4 regions of the Halomonas sp. KM072 genome follow, and region 3 is predicted to be linked to each of the others. Evidence: predicted binding sites of a transcription regulator. Region 3 holds the regulator's gene; each other region holds the start of a gene.

Region 1 (3,317 bases), 1.3 Mb from region 3:
GCGGCCATCAGCGCTGGAAACAGCGCAAGCACCAGACTGGTTCGTTCCCTACACCAGAGGTTGAGCAGCGGTGACGAAGCTGCCAGCACGAAGCCTATTAAAACGGCAAATTGCATCCGGCGTTCTCTCCCTAAAATAAGCGCAAACTATTCACGTGAGCGGCGCATGGTACGACATGTGCCGCTTAAACGTTGAATAAATGTGTTTTTATATGCACAAACCTTATACCAGCCCTTCGAAAAACTCCAGCCACCTCGCTGGCATAAAAAAGCCGCTCGGCCAGTGGCCAAAGCGGCGTCAGTGCGAGCAGAAATCTTACTGAGCGGGCACGGGCAACCAGCCCAACAGCTCATTGTTGACCACGGCCAACAGGGCATCGATATGGTCATCGCGATCATTCAGGCAAGGAATATAGCTGAATGTCTCGCCACCGGCCTCCATGAAACTGTCGTGAATCTCCTCCTTGATCTCTTCGAGCGTTTCCACACAGTCGGAGGAGAAGGCAGGTGACAGAATGGCAATGTGCTTGTGGCCCTGCCTGGCCAGCTCGGCCACATGGTCGACGGTTTGCGGGCCTACCCACTTTTCCGGGCCAAACTGTGACTGGAAGGCGGTATCGACCTCCTCCTTGCTCAACCCCAGACGCTCACGCATCAAGCGCGTGGTTTTCTGGCACTGGCAGTGGTAGGGGTCGCCTTCCATCAGATAGCGTTCCGGCACACCGTGGTAGCTGGCCACGAGCTTGGTGGGACGGCTTTCAAAGCCGTCGTACGCCTCTTGCACCGAGTTGGCCAGCGCCTGGATGTAAGCCGGGTGTTCAAAGTAGGCCGGTACCGTGCGCAGGTAGGGCTGCCACTTCATCTTCATCAGTGTGCGAAAGGCCTGATCGTTGGCGGTAGCCGTGGTAGGCGAGCCGTACTGCGGGTAGAGCGGGAAGAATACGATGCGTTCGCAGCCCTTCTCTTTCATGCGATTCAGCACGCTTTCCGTGGAAGGGTTGCCATAGCGCATGCAGAAATCGACCTCGACACTGTCGCCATACAGCGCTTTCAGCCGGGCGGTCATCTTTTCCGTTTGTGCACGGGTAATGGTCAGCAGCGGGCTCTCGTCTTTTTCGGTGTTCCAGATGCTTTTGTAGGCATGGCCCGACGTAAAGGGGCGCTTGGTCAGAATGATGAGCTGCAGCAGCGGCTGCCATTTCCAACCCGCATAGTCCACGACCCGCTTATCCGACAGGAATTCGTTGAGATAGCGCCGCATGGACCAGTAGTCAGTCGCATCGGGAGTCCCCAGATTGGCCAGCACCACGCCCACCTTGGCGGGGGCAACCGGAGGATGACTGCTTGGCGCGTGGGCCAAGCGCCCTTCACCTGGTTGATCCTTTACAGCGCTGTCGGCCATCTCACTTACTCCTGGGGGCTGTCGATCATTCACAATGGCCTAAATCTTATCACTTTTCAGCAAGGACGTGGGATAAAGTTATACTATCAACATAATTTGTATAACTGTAGACCAACCCATGTCCAAGCCTTTGCTGCTCATTGGATGCAGGCTATCGGTTCTTTGCCCGTCGCCGAATTCGGCTGGGCCAATGGTGGGAAAAATGCGGGTCACGCTCGCACAATCAGTGATGCCTGGGCGTCAGAATACCAGCGGCATACGCGAGGTCAGCGGCGTGCTGTAGTGGGCGTCGCGACCAATGACTTCATCCTGAGGCACGTGCTGAACGAGGTAAGCCCGGTGGATACCGGCCCGCTTGAGTTCGAGGTACACATCGTCCAGCGCTCGAAACAGCATAGGCTTGCCACGCTGGGTCAGCATATGACGCTCACCCTCGACGTCTTCGAGCTCGACCTGATAGAAACGGCTGCCCGAATGCGTGATTACCCGGATTTCAAAATTGTCATGACGTTCGACGAACTGTTTAAGCTCTTTAAGTTCCATGGTTCCCTCCTGTTATTGGTCATCGCCATGGAGCACAGCATGCCTTTGCCCCATGACAATCGTATTACCTTGGCACTATCCCCCTAAGACGGCAATAACAGAAAAGAGTTCCTGACCGAAACGTCAAGATGTGTGTCGTATTACTGATATTCCGAGGGGTCGATGGCCTTGCCAAGCGAGTTGCGATCGATCCAGTTGCCCCCTTTGGTTTCCTTGTAACGGAACACGACCTTGTCGCCAATGGCGACAGGTAATTCCGCATCTTCTGTCTGGTAGCTGTACTGCTCCCCTTCCACTACCAAGTGGTAGCGGTAGAGATCGGGCATCCCCAACCACTCTTTGAAGGGACCTTCACGCTCTAACGACTGGAGCTCACCCCGACCTTCCAGCTTGGGAAGCCGCTTACGGTTACCGCGCCTAAAACCACCTGCCATGCGTTACTCCTGTCTATCTACCAATGCGATTGACCCACGCTTCTCATCCCGCCCTTCCAGTGAGGGTTACCCAGACGACTCAGCCAACGGGGAGCGCATTATACGTGCTCCCCCCTCAGCCTCAAGTCAATCGCCGAAGGCTTCACCGTAACCATCCGGCGCCAGGTCTTCGAAGCGCGTGTATTTGCCTATGAAGGCCATGTGTACCGTCCCGATGGGACCATTACGCTGCTTACCAATGATCAGTTCGGCCAGACCCTGGTTGTCCGGGTTATCGCGGTTATACACTTCGTCGCGATATACGAAGGCAATGACGTCTGCGTCCTGCTCGATCGCGCCCGAGTTATGGCTCACGATGCCATCCGCTAGCCAGCACGCGTCACCGGGGACGGTCAAATCGAAGACCTCTTCTTCACCGCAAGGGCGTATCTCGACGATTTGGTCCCAAAAGAGATCGCTGGAGGCAATCTGTGTCAAAGCCACATCGCCCAGCGCATCTGCATAGCTGCCAAGGGCTTCCCGGGAAGGAGCAAAGCTAAAATGGGACGAGCCACCATAAGATATGCCACGCATTGCAGCCATTTTCCGATGACTCACGCCTTTAGCAAGCATGGCCTGTTTGACATGCTCGAACACCTCCTGGGGCAAGGTATCGATATTGGTGTTCGCCACGACGGATGCCGCTTTCAGCGGTGCTAACGACGCCACCTGATGCCCAAAAGCCCCAATTTTCTGTGCAAAGCGCTGCTGTTGATCGCTTCCCGATACGTCAGCGGTATACCAACCACTCCCCTCTCCTGACACGACATGGCGGATTCGGGTCACAAGACCGAAACGTAACAGCAGAGCGCTGACATCATCGATAAGGCGACGGCTAACCGTAGAGAAATAGACGCGTGTGCGCCCATTTTTATCTGTCGTAATGCTGCCGTCGGTGGC
Region 2 (3,317 bases), 420 kb from region 3:
CAGTTCATCGGCTCCCCTGCCATGAACATCCTGCCGTTGGCGTATCTGACCCCTCAGGACCACCAAGGGATACTGAGCCAGCTGCCGGAAGGCACGGACACCCTGGGTATTCGCCCGGATGACATGCTGCTGACACCGCCTGCCGAGCCGCATATCGCGCTACGAGCCACGCTGATGCTGTACGAAGCAGCCGGGGCCGAAAGCCACCTGTACGTGCATCTGGCCGACCGCCAACAGCCTACGGTACTGAAAACCGCAGGCCAGCCCCCCGTTCAGGAGGGCGAGACGCTCAACCTGTACGTCACCGCCGGTGCCCTGCACCCGTTCAATGCCACCACCGGGCAGCGCACCGGCTGAGCCTGCCGCTTGCCCAGGGCGATGAAGTGACTATTCGTCCTGGGCAATATCCACAATGCGACCCTCGGGCTGATAGAACACCTCGCCACGAGACACCACATGATCACGCAACATCTCCCAGTCGGTATGGCCCACGATGGTATGGCGGCCATCGTCGTGGGCCGCCCCCAGTGCCGTGTGGCCATCGCCACCCGCCGCCGTGAAGTTGTTGGTAGCCACGGTATAGGTCTTGTCCGGATCGATCGCCTGCATGGCACCTTCGCGGTTCACCTCCAGGCTGATGAGACGCGCGCCTGCGGGTTGACGGCTGTCGTAGGTGAGCCGCGTGCCTTCGGACACCTGCAGGAAGCCACCGCTTTCGTCCGGCGCATTGGTCAGCGCAATTTCGAAGGTTTCCAGCAGCTCGGCACCAGTGACTTCCAGCAGCGTCAAACGGTTACCGAACGGCTGCACGGCGATCAGGTCACCCACGGTGATATCCCCTTGGGGCAGCGCTTCACGAATACCGCCGCTGTTCTGTAGCGCCATGAGGGTGTCCGGTACCACCTTGCGCGCTGCATGGAGCTGACCGTCGGCAATCAGGTTGCCCAGCGCCGTTTCGTTGGCGCGTACGCTCAGCGCATCACCCTGGCCATGACGAGGGTTGGGCAGCGCCAGAATCGCCTTCGCACCTACCTGTTCGTCACGCAGTGCTTCGATGGCCTCGGTATACGGTGCTAAAAGCTCCAGCGCAGCCGCATCCGGCGTGCGCTCGTCGGTGGCCAGCAGCTCACCGCTGACCTCCTGGACCACGCCATCGGCATCGAAGATCACCTGCATGACCCCCAGATGCTGGCCATACTCACCCGCCTGCCCTACCACGGTGGGCGCTGGCCAGTGCTCGGTCAGCAGCGCAGGCGGGGCGACCCGCGTATGGCTATGCCCCCCGATGATGACGTCGATCCCCTCGACCTGCTCTGCCAGCAGCAGGTCGTTACCGACGCGGGGGTCGCTGTCGTAGCCCAGATGCGTGAGCGCGATGATCTTGTTGACTCCCTGCGCTTCGAGCGCCTCGACCATAGCTTCGGCCGCCTGACGATACTCACCAATGGTGACCTGGCCCGGGCTGGAGATGGCGTCGCTATCCTGGGTGCTCAATCCGAAGATCCCGATACGCTCACCCTGATGTTCGAGGATCATGCCGTCATAGAGATACCCCGCCTGGGGGTCGGCCGTGATGCTCTCCCCGAGGCGCTCGGCAAACTCGGGAGACGCCGAAAAGTCCAGGTTGGCGCCTAAAATGGGGAAGTCTGCCCCTGCAAAGAACGCCGCCAACGCCTGATGACCGGTCTCAGGGTCACCCAGGTCGAACTCATGATTTCCCGGCACGAACGCGTCGTAGCCCATCAGGTTCATGAAGGTCAGCGCGTCCTGGCCCTGAAATTCGTTGAAGTAGAGCGTCCCGGAGAAGATATCCCCCGCATCCAGCAGCAACCCCTCGCCATAGGCCTCCCGGGCCTCGTTCAAGGTGGCCACCAGGGCCGGGTAAGCATCCGTGCGGCCATGCAGGTCGTTGGTGTGATAGATCGTCAGGGTAAAGGTCTCGTCGGCCATCACGGCCGATGACGAGATCATGAGTGCACCCGCAATGGCGCATGGAGTAACAAAGTGTCGTGAGGTCATGGACTGGGTTCCTTTCGTCAGGGTCAAGTCACTTTCCTGGTATATGTAACGATACTTGCTTACTGCTGCACAAGACAGGGCACATTGCGTGTCATCGCTTGTTCACCTGGCTGTCGCCTCGGTGTCACTGTTGGGCCTCACCATGGCGCTAAACGTGATAAAGGGATGAATCGCTCATGCGACTCTGTATCGTCAGCGAAACATGGTCACCGGAAATCAACGGCGTCGCGCACACGCTGAACCGGCTGTGTCGTGAACTGCTGTTGCTGGGTATCACAGTGGACGTGATACGCCCGGCGCCGCGTCAACCTGGCAGCGCCGCGTGCGCCACCCAGGAACTTCAGGTCAAGCGGTTTGCGCTGCCTAACTATACCGACGTTCAGGTAGGCTTTGCCCGCCCTGGGAAGCTTCAGCGCTTTTGGCAGCAGTACCGCCCGAACGTCGTCTATCTGGCAACCCAAGGCCCCTTGGGCTGGGCGGCCCGCCAGGCAGCCCAGCGCCTGGAATTGCCGCTGGTGGCCGGTTGGCATACCAACTTCGACCACTATTGCCAAGATCATGGTGTTGCCTGGCTGACCAAAGCGACACGACGCTATTTGCGCTATTTCCACAATGGCTGCACCCTCACCCTGGTGCCTACCCAGCAGCAAGCCGTGGCGCTGCGCCAAGATGGCATCAAAGACGTGCAGGTGCTTGCCCGAGGTATCGACGGCGAGCGCTTTTCGCCCGCCCACCGCGACCTCGCGCTGCGTCAGCAGTGGGGCGTCAGCGAGCATCAACCGGTGGCCCTGTACGTGGGGCGCCTGGCACCCGAGAAGAACCTTTCGCTCCTGCAGGAAACGCTGCAAGCCATGCGCAGCGCTCGCCCCGATATGGCGCAGGTCATCGTGGGCGACGGCCCGGCCCGCAGCCAGCTGCAAAAAGCCTTGCCAGAAGTCCACTTCACCGGATTTGTGGACAAGCATTCGCTGGCACGCCACTACGCCAGCGCCGACATGTTCGTGTTTCCCTCGCTGTCCGAAACCTGGGGCAACGTAGTGACCGAAGCCATGGCCAGCGGCCTGGCAGTCGTGGCGTTTCGCCACGCAGCCAGTGCAGAACTGATTCACAGTGGTCATAACGGCATCACCGTGGCGACCGACGATGCGTTGGGCTTTCAACACGCAGCGGTCACGCTGTGCCAGCACCCTGCCGATTACGCACGACTAGGAAGAGTCGCCCGCCTGCGCGCACTGGAACAGAGCTGGTCGGGCATTGCCGAACAATTTCTACGTTACCTGCACCATGCCCAGGAGGCC
Region 3 (3,317 bases):
GTGTCTACGTGATGCGGGCTGCGGGCTGCGTGGTGAACGACTATGCCGACCGCCATGTGGATGGCCACGTCAAGCGTACTCGCCAGCGCCCCATGGCCACGGGACGCATCAGCGAAACCGAAGCCCAGCTGCTGTTCGTGGCGCTGGTCGCCGCTGCCTTCATTTTGGTGCTGCTGACTAACTGGTTCACCGTGCTGCTGTCGGTGGGCGGCGTGCTGCTGGCTTTCGTGTATCCGTTCATGAAGCGCTACACCCACTTCCCGCAGGTGGTGCTGGGCGCGGCCTTTTCCTGGGCCATTCCCATGGCGTTTGGCGCGGTATTGGGCCACGTGCCTCTGGAAGCCTGGCTGCTGTTCAGTGCCAACCTGCTGTGGACCGTTGCCTACGATACCCAGTACGCCATGGTCGACCGTGACGATGATCTGAAAATCGGTATCAAGTCGACCGCCGTGCTGTTTGGCCGTGCTGACCGGCTGATCATCGGAGTGCTGCAGGCAAGCGTGCTGGCCCTGCTGAGCTGGGTCGCGCTGCGCGTTGGGCTAGGGGGCTTTTTCTGGCTGGGGTTGCTGGGCATGGCGGCGACGTTCGTGTACCAGCAGTGGCTGATCGTCGGGCGCGATCGAGACCGCTGTTTTCAGGCCTTCCTGAACAACCACTGGTCGGGTCTGCTGGTCTTTGCAGGTATTGCCTTGAGCTGGTGGCCGGTAGCGGGCTAAATTGACTGGGTGTCATGGAACTGTCATCAAGTCATGGTGTTATCGTCACACGCATGTCATTGAACCTTCCTGAATAGAGCACCGTGAGGCCCTGGAATGACCGCCAAGACCGTACTGATCGTCGATGATGAGGCGCCGATCCGCGAAATGATCGCCGTGGCGCTGGAGATGGCTGACTATCGCGTGCTTGAAGCGGACAACGCCCAGGATGCCCACGCCATGGTCGTCGACCACCAGCCTGACTTGTTGCTGCTGGACTGGATGATGCCGGGCACCAGCGGCATCGAGCTGGCCCGTCGGCTGAAGCGCGAAGAAGCCACCGCCGAGCTGCCGATCATCATGCTGACGGCCAAGGGCGAAGAGGACAACAAGATCCAGGGCCTGGAAGCGGGTGCCGACGACTATATCACCAAGCCCTTTTCCCCCCGTGAGCTGGTGGCCCGCCTGAAGGCCGTGCTGCGCCGTGCCACGCCGCGTGGCGTGGAAGACCCCATCGAAATCAATGGTCTGCTGTTGGACCCGGTGAGCCACCGGGTCAGCGCCCATGGCAAGGCGCTGGAAATGGGGCCTACCGAGTATCGTCTGCTGCAGTTTTTCATGACCCATCAGGAGCGCGCCTACACGCGCAGCCAATTGCTTGACCAGGTATGGGGTGGCAACGTCTACGTGGAAGAGCGCACGGTGGACGTGCATATTCGTCGTCTTCGTAAAGCGCTGGGCGAGCCTCATCAAAATCTGATTCAAACGGTGCGCGGTACTGGGTACCGGTTCTCTGCGCGAGTGTAAGCGTGCGCCTGTGGAGCCGTGAGATCTGGCGCATCATCTGGCTGGCCCTGTTGGGCCTCTGCCTGGGATGGCTGGTGGATTACCCTGGCGCCGGGCTGGCGGCGGGGCTGCTGTTTTGTCTGGTCTATCATCTGCGCCAGTTTCGAGCGCTCTTCCTTTGGCTGACGCTTCACCCCCACGATGAGCCCCCGGCGGCGAAGGGCATGTGGGGGGAGCTGTTCGACCGCCTCTATCGCTACCAGAAAAGCCAGCGCATTACCCAAAGTCGTTTACGGGCGACGCTGGCGAGAATCCAGGAGTCCTCCGAAGCCATGCGCGATAGCGTGGTGATGCTGGACCGCCACGGCGACCTGGAGTGGTGGAACAGCGCGGCCACCGACATGCTGGGGCTGCAAACCGCCCACGATCGTGGCCAGCACATCACCAACCTGCTGCGCGACCCTCGCTTCATCAGCTACTTCAATGCCCGCGACTACAGCGAGCCGCTGACGCTGACCTCGCCGATCGACGAGCGGCGCATCCTCCAGTATCAGATCACCCTCTACGGCGATGACGAGCGGCTGGTCATGGCCCGTGATATCACGCGCTTGCATCGCCTGGAGCAGATGCGGCGTGACTTCGTCGCCAACGTCTCCCATGAACTGCGCACTCCGCTGACCGTGCTGTCGGGCTATCTGGAAACCTACGGCGACCTCAAGGAGCTGCTGCCTCCCCGCCTGGGTAAAGGGATCGTACAGATGGAGGAGCAGACGCGACGAATGCAGAATCTGGTCAACGACCTGCTGCTGCTGTCACGGCTGGAAATCGACCAGGGAGGCGATGATCACCAGACGCTGGCCGTAGGCCCCATGCTCGACAGCATTCGCCGAGACGCCCTGGCGCTCTCCAGGCAGCAGCACAGTGTGCAGGTCATTCTGGAGAGCGACGCTGGCTTGATCGGCAGCGAGCAGGAGCTGCGCAGCGCCATTTCCAATCTAGCCTTCAATGCCGTGCGCTATACCCCAGAAGGCAGTCAGATCACGTTGCGCTGGTCGGTGGCCGCCAACGGCAGCGGGTGTATCGAGGTCGAGGATGATGGCGATGGCATTGATCCGGTGCATATCCCCCGCCTGACCGAGCGCTTCTATCGAGTGGATAAAGGGCGTAGTACGGCAACAGGAGGGACGGGTCTGGGCCTGGCCATCGTGAAGCACGTGCTGCTGCGCCACGAGGCCCAGCTCAACATAGAGTCACATCCTGGCGAGGGGGCATCCTTTCGCTGTGTCTTCCCTGCCAAGCGAGTCAGCGGCTCGGCTTGAGGGCTCGATGACGCTTTGCGCTCCTCCTTATCCGCTTCCTGCACAACCCCTGTATAAGTGTGCCATATTGGCATAGAACTCTGGTCACACATCACTCATGTGTCATTTTTAACCACCTCAAAGGCGTGGTCATGACCCCCTGAGCCCATGCTTTATACCATCCTTGTTTTTTTAAATTATTGATAATAAATAATTTTTTTGATTTTTGGCATGCGTGGCACAACGTATGCAATATTCTAGGCAAGGAAGATTACCGCAGGAACTGGTAAGACATGAAGTCACTCTTCCTTAACTATGCGGTATCAACAGCGATCGAGGAGGCGGAATATGATGTCCAAGGAACTACTCAAGAAAGCTGGTATTTTAGGTGTTTCTTTTGGCCTGATGGCAAGCCCACTGGCTTTTGCAGACACCACGGATCACTCATCCATCGACCAGAATCAGGATGTAACCGTCGAAGATGAGCCCATGAACACACAGTCTGGCACAGCCGAGCCCGGCAGCTATGACACCGAAG
Region 4 (3,317 bases), 240 kb from region 3:
TTCGTCCAGGGTCAGGCGAAGGGGGAGTGGCGATGGTATGGTGTCACCTCATTGGCTTGCAGGCATGCCAGATGAGTCTAATGGATGTGACATATTTGTATAGCTTTTGTTGGATTGGCCACCCCTCGCCAAAAAGCCCGAGCAGTTGCCCGCTCGGGCTTGGGCATGGCCCAACCACACTCGGTCTGGTCAGCCGTTGCGGAACAGGAAGCTGTAGGCATTGAGCGCGGGAGCGCCGCCCAGGTGGGCATACAGCACCTTGGATCCCGCCGGAAACTCGCCGTTGCGCACCCTATCGATCATGCCGTGCATGGATTTGCCTTCGTACACCGGGTCGGTGAGCACGCCTTCCAGGCGGGCGCAAAGGCGAATGGCCTCCAGCGTGCCGTCATTGGGCAGGCCGTATTCGGGGCCGCCGTAGCGGGTGTCCAGGATCACATCGTCATCGGCAATGCCGCCTTCCAGTTCGACCAGCTCGGCGGTATGGCGGGCAATGCGCAGAATCTGCGCCCGGGTTTGCTCAGGCTTGGCCGAGGCGTCGATGCCGATCACCCGCTGGGCGCGGCCATCGGCGGCAAAGCCCACCACCATCCCGGCCTGGGTGCTGCCGGTCACCGAGCACACCACGATGTAGTCGAAGGTAAAGCCCAGCTCTTTCTCCTGCTGGCGTACCTCTTCGGCAAAGCCGACGAAGCCCAAACCGCCGTAGGGATGTTCGGAACAGCCCGCGGGAATGGGGAACGGCTTGCCGCCCTGCTGGCGCACATCCTCCATGGCCTGCTCCCAGCTAGGGCGAATGCCGATATCGAAACCGGCGGCGTCCAGGCGAACGTCGGCCCCCATGATGCGCGACATCTCGATATTGCCGACCCGGTCATACACCGCATCGGAGTAGTTCACCCAGTTCTCCTGCACGAGGACGCACTTCATGCCCAGGTGCGCCGCGACGGCAGCCACCTGACGCGTCTGGTTGGACTGGATTCCGCCAATCGACACCAGCGTATCGCAGCCCTGCTCCAGCGCTTCGGGAATGAGGTACTCCAGTTTGCGGGTCTTGTTGCCGCCGAAGGCCAGGCCGCTGTTGCAGTCCTCGCGCTTGGCATACAGCTCGACCTCGCCGCCCAGATGGGCGCTCAGCCGTTTGAGAGGTGTGATCGGGGAGGGGCCGAACGTCAGTGGATAACGGGGGTAGCGTTCAAGGTTCATGGCAAGCTCCTGCATTGGCAGTCAACGCGATAGACAAGGATCGCTGGGTAACGGTGGTTGGAACGTTGGCGTGCTCACTGAGGTTTATAGTAGGCGTATGTGTGTCCAGGCGGGTTGCGAAATAAGGGGGTTATAAACAATAATGAATTGTCTGATTGCGTTTGTAGGTTCGATTAATTCGTAAATTCGTTATTTGAGTAAACAATAATGAGTGCCAAGCGAGCGGGAGGGGCCTCGGAGCCCCATGCCATGGGCGGTGAGCTGGATCGTATCGACAAGCGTATTCTCAAGCTGCTTCAGGAGGATGCGACGCTTTCCAATGTGGCGCTGGCCGAGCAGGTGAACCTCAGCCCTGCGGCCTGTTTGCGGCGTGTCGAAAAGCTCAAGCGGGACGGGGTGATCAGCCGAATCGTGGCCCACCTGAACCCGGAGCCCCTGCAGGCCGGCATGGTGGTGTTGATTGGCGTGGTGCTGGACCGCTCGACGCCAGAATCCTTCGCGGCGTTCGAGGCGGCGGCTCAAAAAGTGTCGGGCTGCATGGAGTGCCACGTGGTTACGGGGGAGTTCGACTACTTCATGCTGGTGCGCACCAGGGACAGCCAAAGCTTCAACCGGCTACACGCCGAGCAGTTACTCTACCTGCCCGGCGTGCGTCAGATTCGTTCGTTCATGGGGCTGCGGGAGGTGGTGTCGACCCACAAGGTACCGATTTAGTCCTAATGGCCCACGGCATGCTCGGTCGTCAATAAACCGTCGTGATTGCGTCATACATCTTTCATCTTTACCTAATACTCTCCCTCGAAAACAACACGTAGTTCGTACGGGCTAATGATGACGAGGGGAGTACCATGAGCAAGGCAATCGAAGATCACCGCCTGTTTAACCACAGCCATAACCAGCCATTTGCCGAGGTACTGGCAAAGCACGTCTCTCGGCGCGATGTGATGCGGGGCGGCCTGGGGCTGGCGGCGTCGTCGATGTTGGGGTTTGGCGGCGCAGCCCAAGCGCTAGCAGGCGAGCAGGCCAAGACGCCGCTGACTCTCGCATTTGAAGCGGTGCGTGGTTCTCGCACCGATGCGGTGGTGGTACCGGAAGGCTATGTGGCCCAGGTGCTGGTGCCCTGGGGCACGCCGCTCACCCCATCCGCAGAGTGGCAGCCCGATCTACACATGACCGCCGAGCGCCAGGCCGATAGCGTTGGCATGAACCACGATGGTATGGCCGGATTCGCCTTGGATGTCGACAGCGCGTCGCGGCGTTTCGTGCTAGCGCTCAACAATGAGTATATCGAGCAGGATGCGCTATGGGCGCCCCAGGGTGGCCCTACCAATGCGGGAGGCAAACGCCCGGCGGAAGAGTCGCGCACCGAAATCAACGCCCATGGCGTCACCCTCGTGGAGGTTGAAAAAAACGCCAGCGGGCAGTGGTCGCACGTGACCGACTCTCCCTATAACCGCCGCTTCACCAGCGCCACGGTGATGGACCTTGCCGGCCCCGTGGCCGGTAGCGACTATGTGAAAACCCAATTCTCCCCTGACGGCACGCAAACCCGAGGTACTAACAACAACTGTGGTAACGGCGTGACCCCCTGGGGCACCTATATCGCCTGTGAAGAGAACTGGCCCGATATCTTCGTCAACCGTGGCGAGCGCTTCCCAGACGATGCACGCATCGGTATTCCCACCGATAAAAGCCGCTACGGTTGGGATACCTCGGCAGGCGACGCGACAGAGCAGAACGGCGAGTTCGAGCGCTTTGATATCACTCCGCGCGGTGAGCGTGCCGAAGATGACTACCGCAACGAAGCGCGTACCTTCGGCTACCAGGTCGAAGTCGACCCCTATAGCGGTGCTCGCGCGGTGAAACGCACGGCGCTGGGGCGTTTTCGTCATGAAGGGTGCTGGTTGGGCAAGTTAGAAGCGGGCAAGCCGATCGTTTACTATTCAGGCCACGATGCCCGCAACGAATACGTCTACAAATACGTCTCTGATGCCGCCTGGGATCCCGCCGATGCCAACCGTCCCGGCGCGGAGTACGACCGTCTCGCCATTGGCAGTAAATATATGGATAACGGCACGCTGTACGTGGCGCGCTTCCATGCTGATGGTAGC

What was found. The regulator PhoB, encoded in region 3, activates phosphate uptake and scavenging genes when phosphate is short. The targets are predictions, from matches to a motif close to TGTCATANNNNTGTCANA.
Region 1: RVM26_RS02900 (DUF6482 family protein) is a predicted target of PhoB. The motif match lies at 1,996-2,013, and genes of this name have one in related genera.
Region 2: RVM26_RS17255 (bifunctional metallophosphatase/5'-nucleotidase) is a predicted target of PhoB. The motif match lies at 2,131-2,148, and genes of this name have one in related genera.
Region 4: RVM26_RS14020 (PhoX family protein) is a predicted target of PhoB. The motif match lies at 1,969-1,986, and genes of this name have one in related genera.

The regions. Positions count from the first base shown of each region.
Region 1 is NZ_CP136132.1:615,537-618,853, reverse strand. Features, by position in the region: gene RVM26_RS02910 (putative monovalent cation/H+ antiporter subunit A) at 1-116, opposite strand, end outside; gene hemH (ferrochelatase) at 316-1,401, opposite strand; gene RVM26_RS02900 (DUF6482 family protein) at 1,642-1,944, opposite strand; gene RVM26_RS02895 (hypothetical protein) at 2,085-2,378, opposite strand; gene RVM26_RS02890 (replicative DNA helicase) at 2,505-3,317, opposite strand, start outside.
Region 2 is NZ_CP136132.1:3,619,852-3,623,168, reverse strand. Features, by position in the region: gene RVM26_RS17260 (sn-glycerol-3-phosphate import ATP-binding protein UgpC) at 1-357, shown strand, start outside; gene RVM26_RS17255 (bifunctional metallophosphatase/5'-nucleotidase) at 388-2,019, opposite strand; gene RVM26_RS17250 (glycosyltransferase family 4 protein) at 2,196-3,317, shown strand, end outside.
Region 3 is NZ_CP136132.1:3,201,260-3,204,576, reverse strand. Features, by position in the region: gene ubiA (4-hydroxybenzoate octaprenyltransferase) at 1-716, shown strand, start outside; gene phoB (phosphate regulon transcriptional regulator PhoB) at 813-1,502, shown strand; gene phoR (phosphate regulon sensor histidine kinase PhoR) at 1,505-2,800, shown strand; gene RVM26_RS15150 (hypothetical protein) at 3,128-3,317, shown strand, end outside.
Region 4 is NZ_CP136132.1:2,963,773-2,967,089, reverse strand. Features, by position in the region: gene RVM26_RS14030 (aminocyclopropane-1-carboxylate deaminase) at 190-1,206, opposite strand; gene RVM26_RS14025 (Lrp/AsnC family transcriptional regulator) at 1,414-1,920, shown strand; gene RVM26_RS14020 (PhoX family protein) at 2,055-3,317, shown strand, end outside.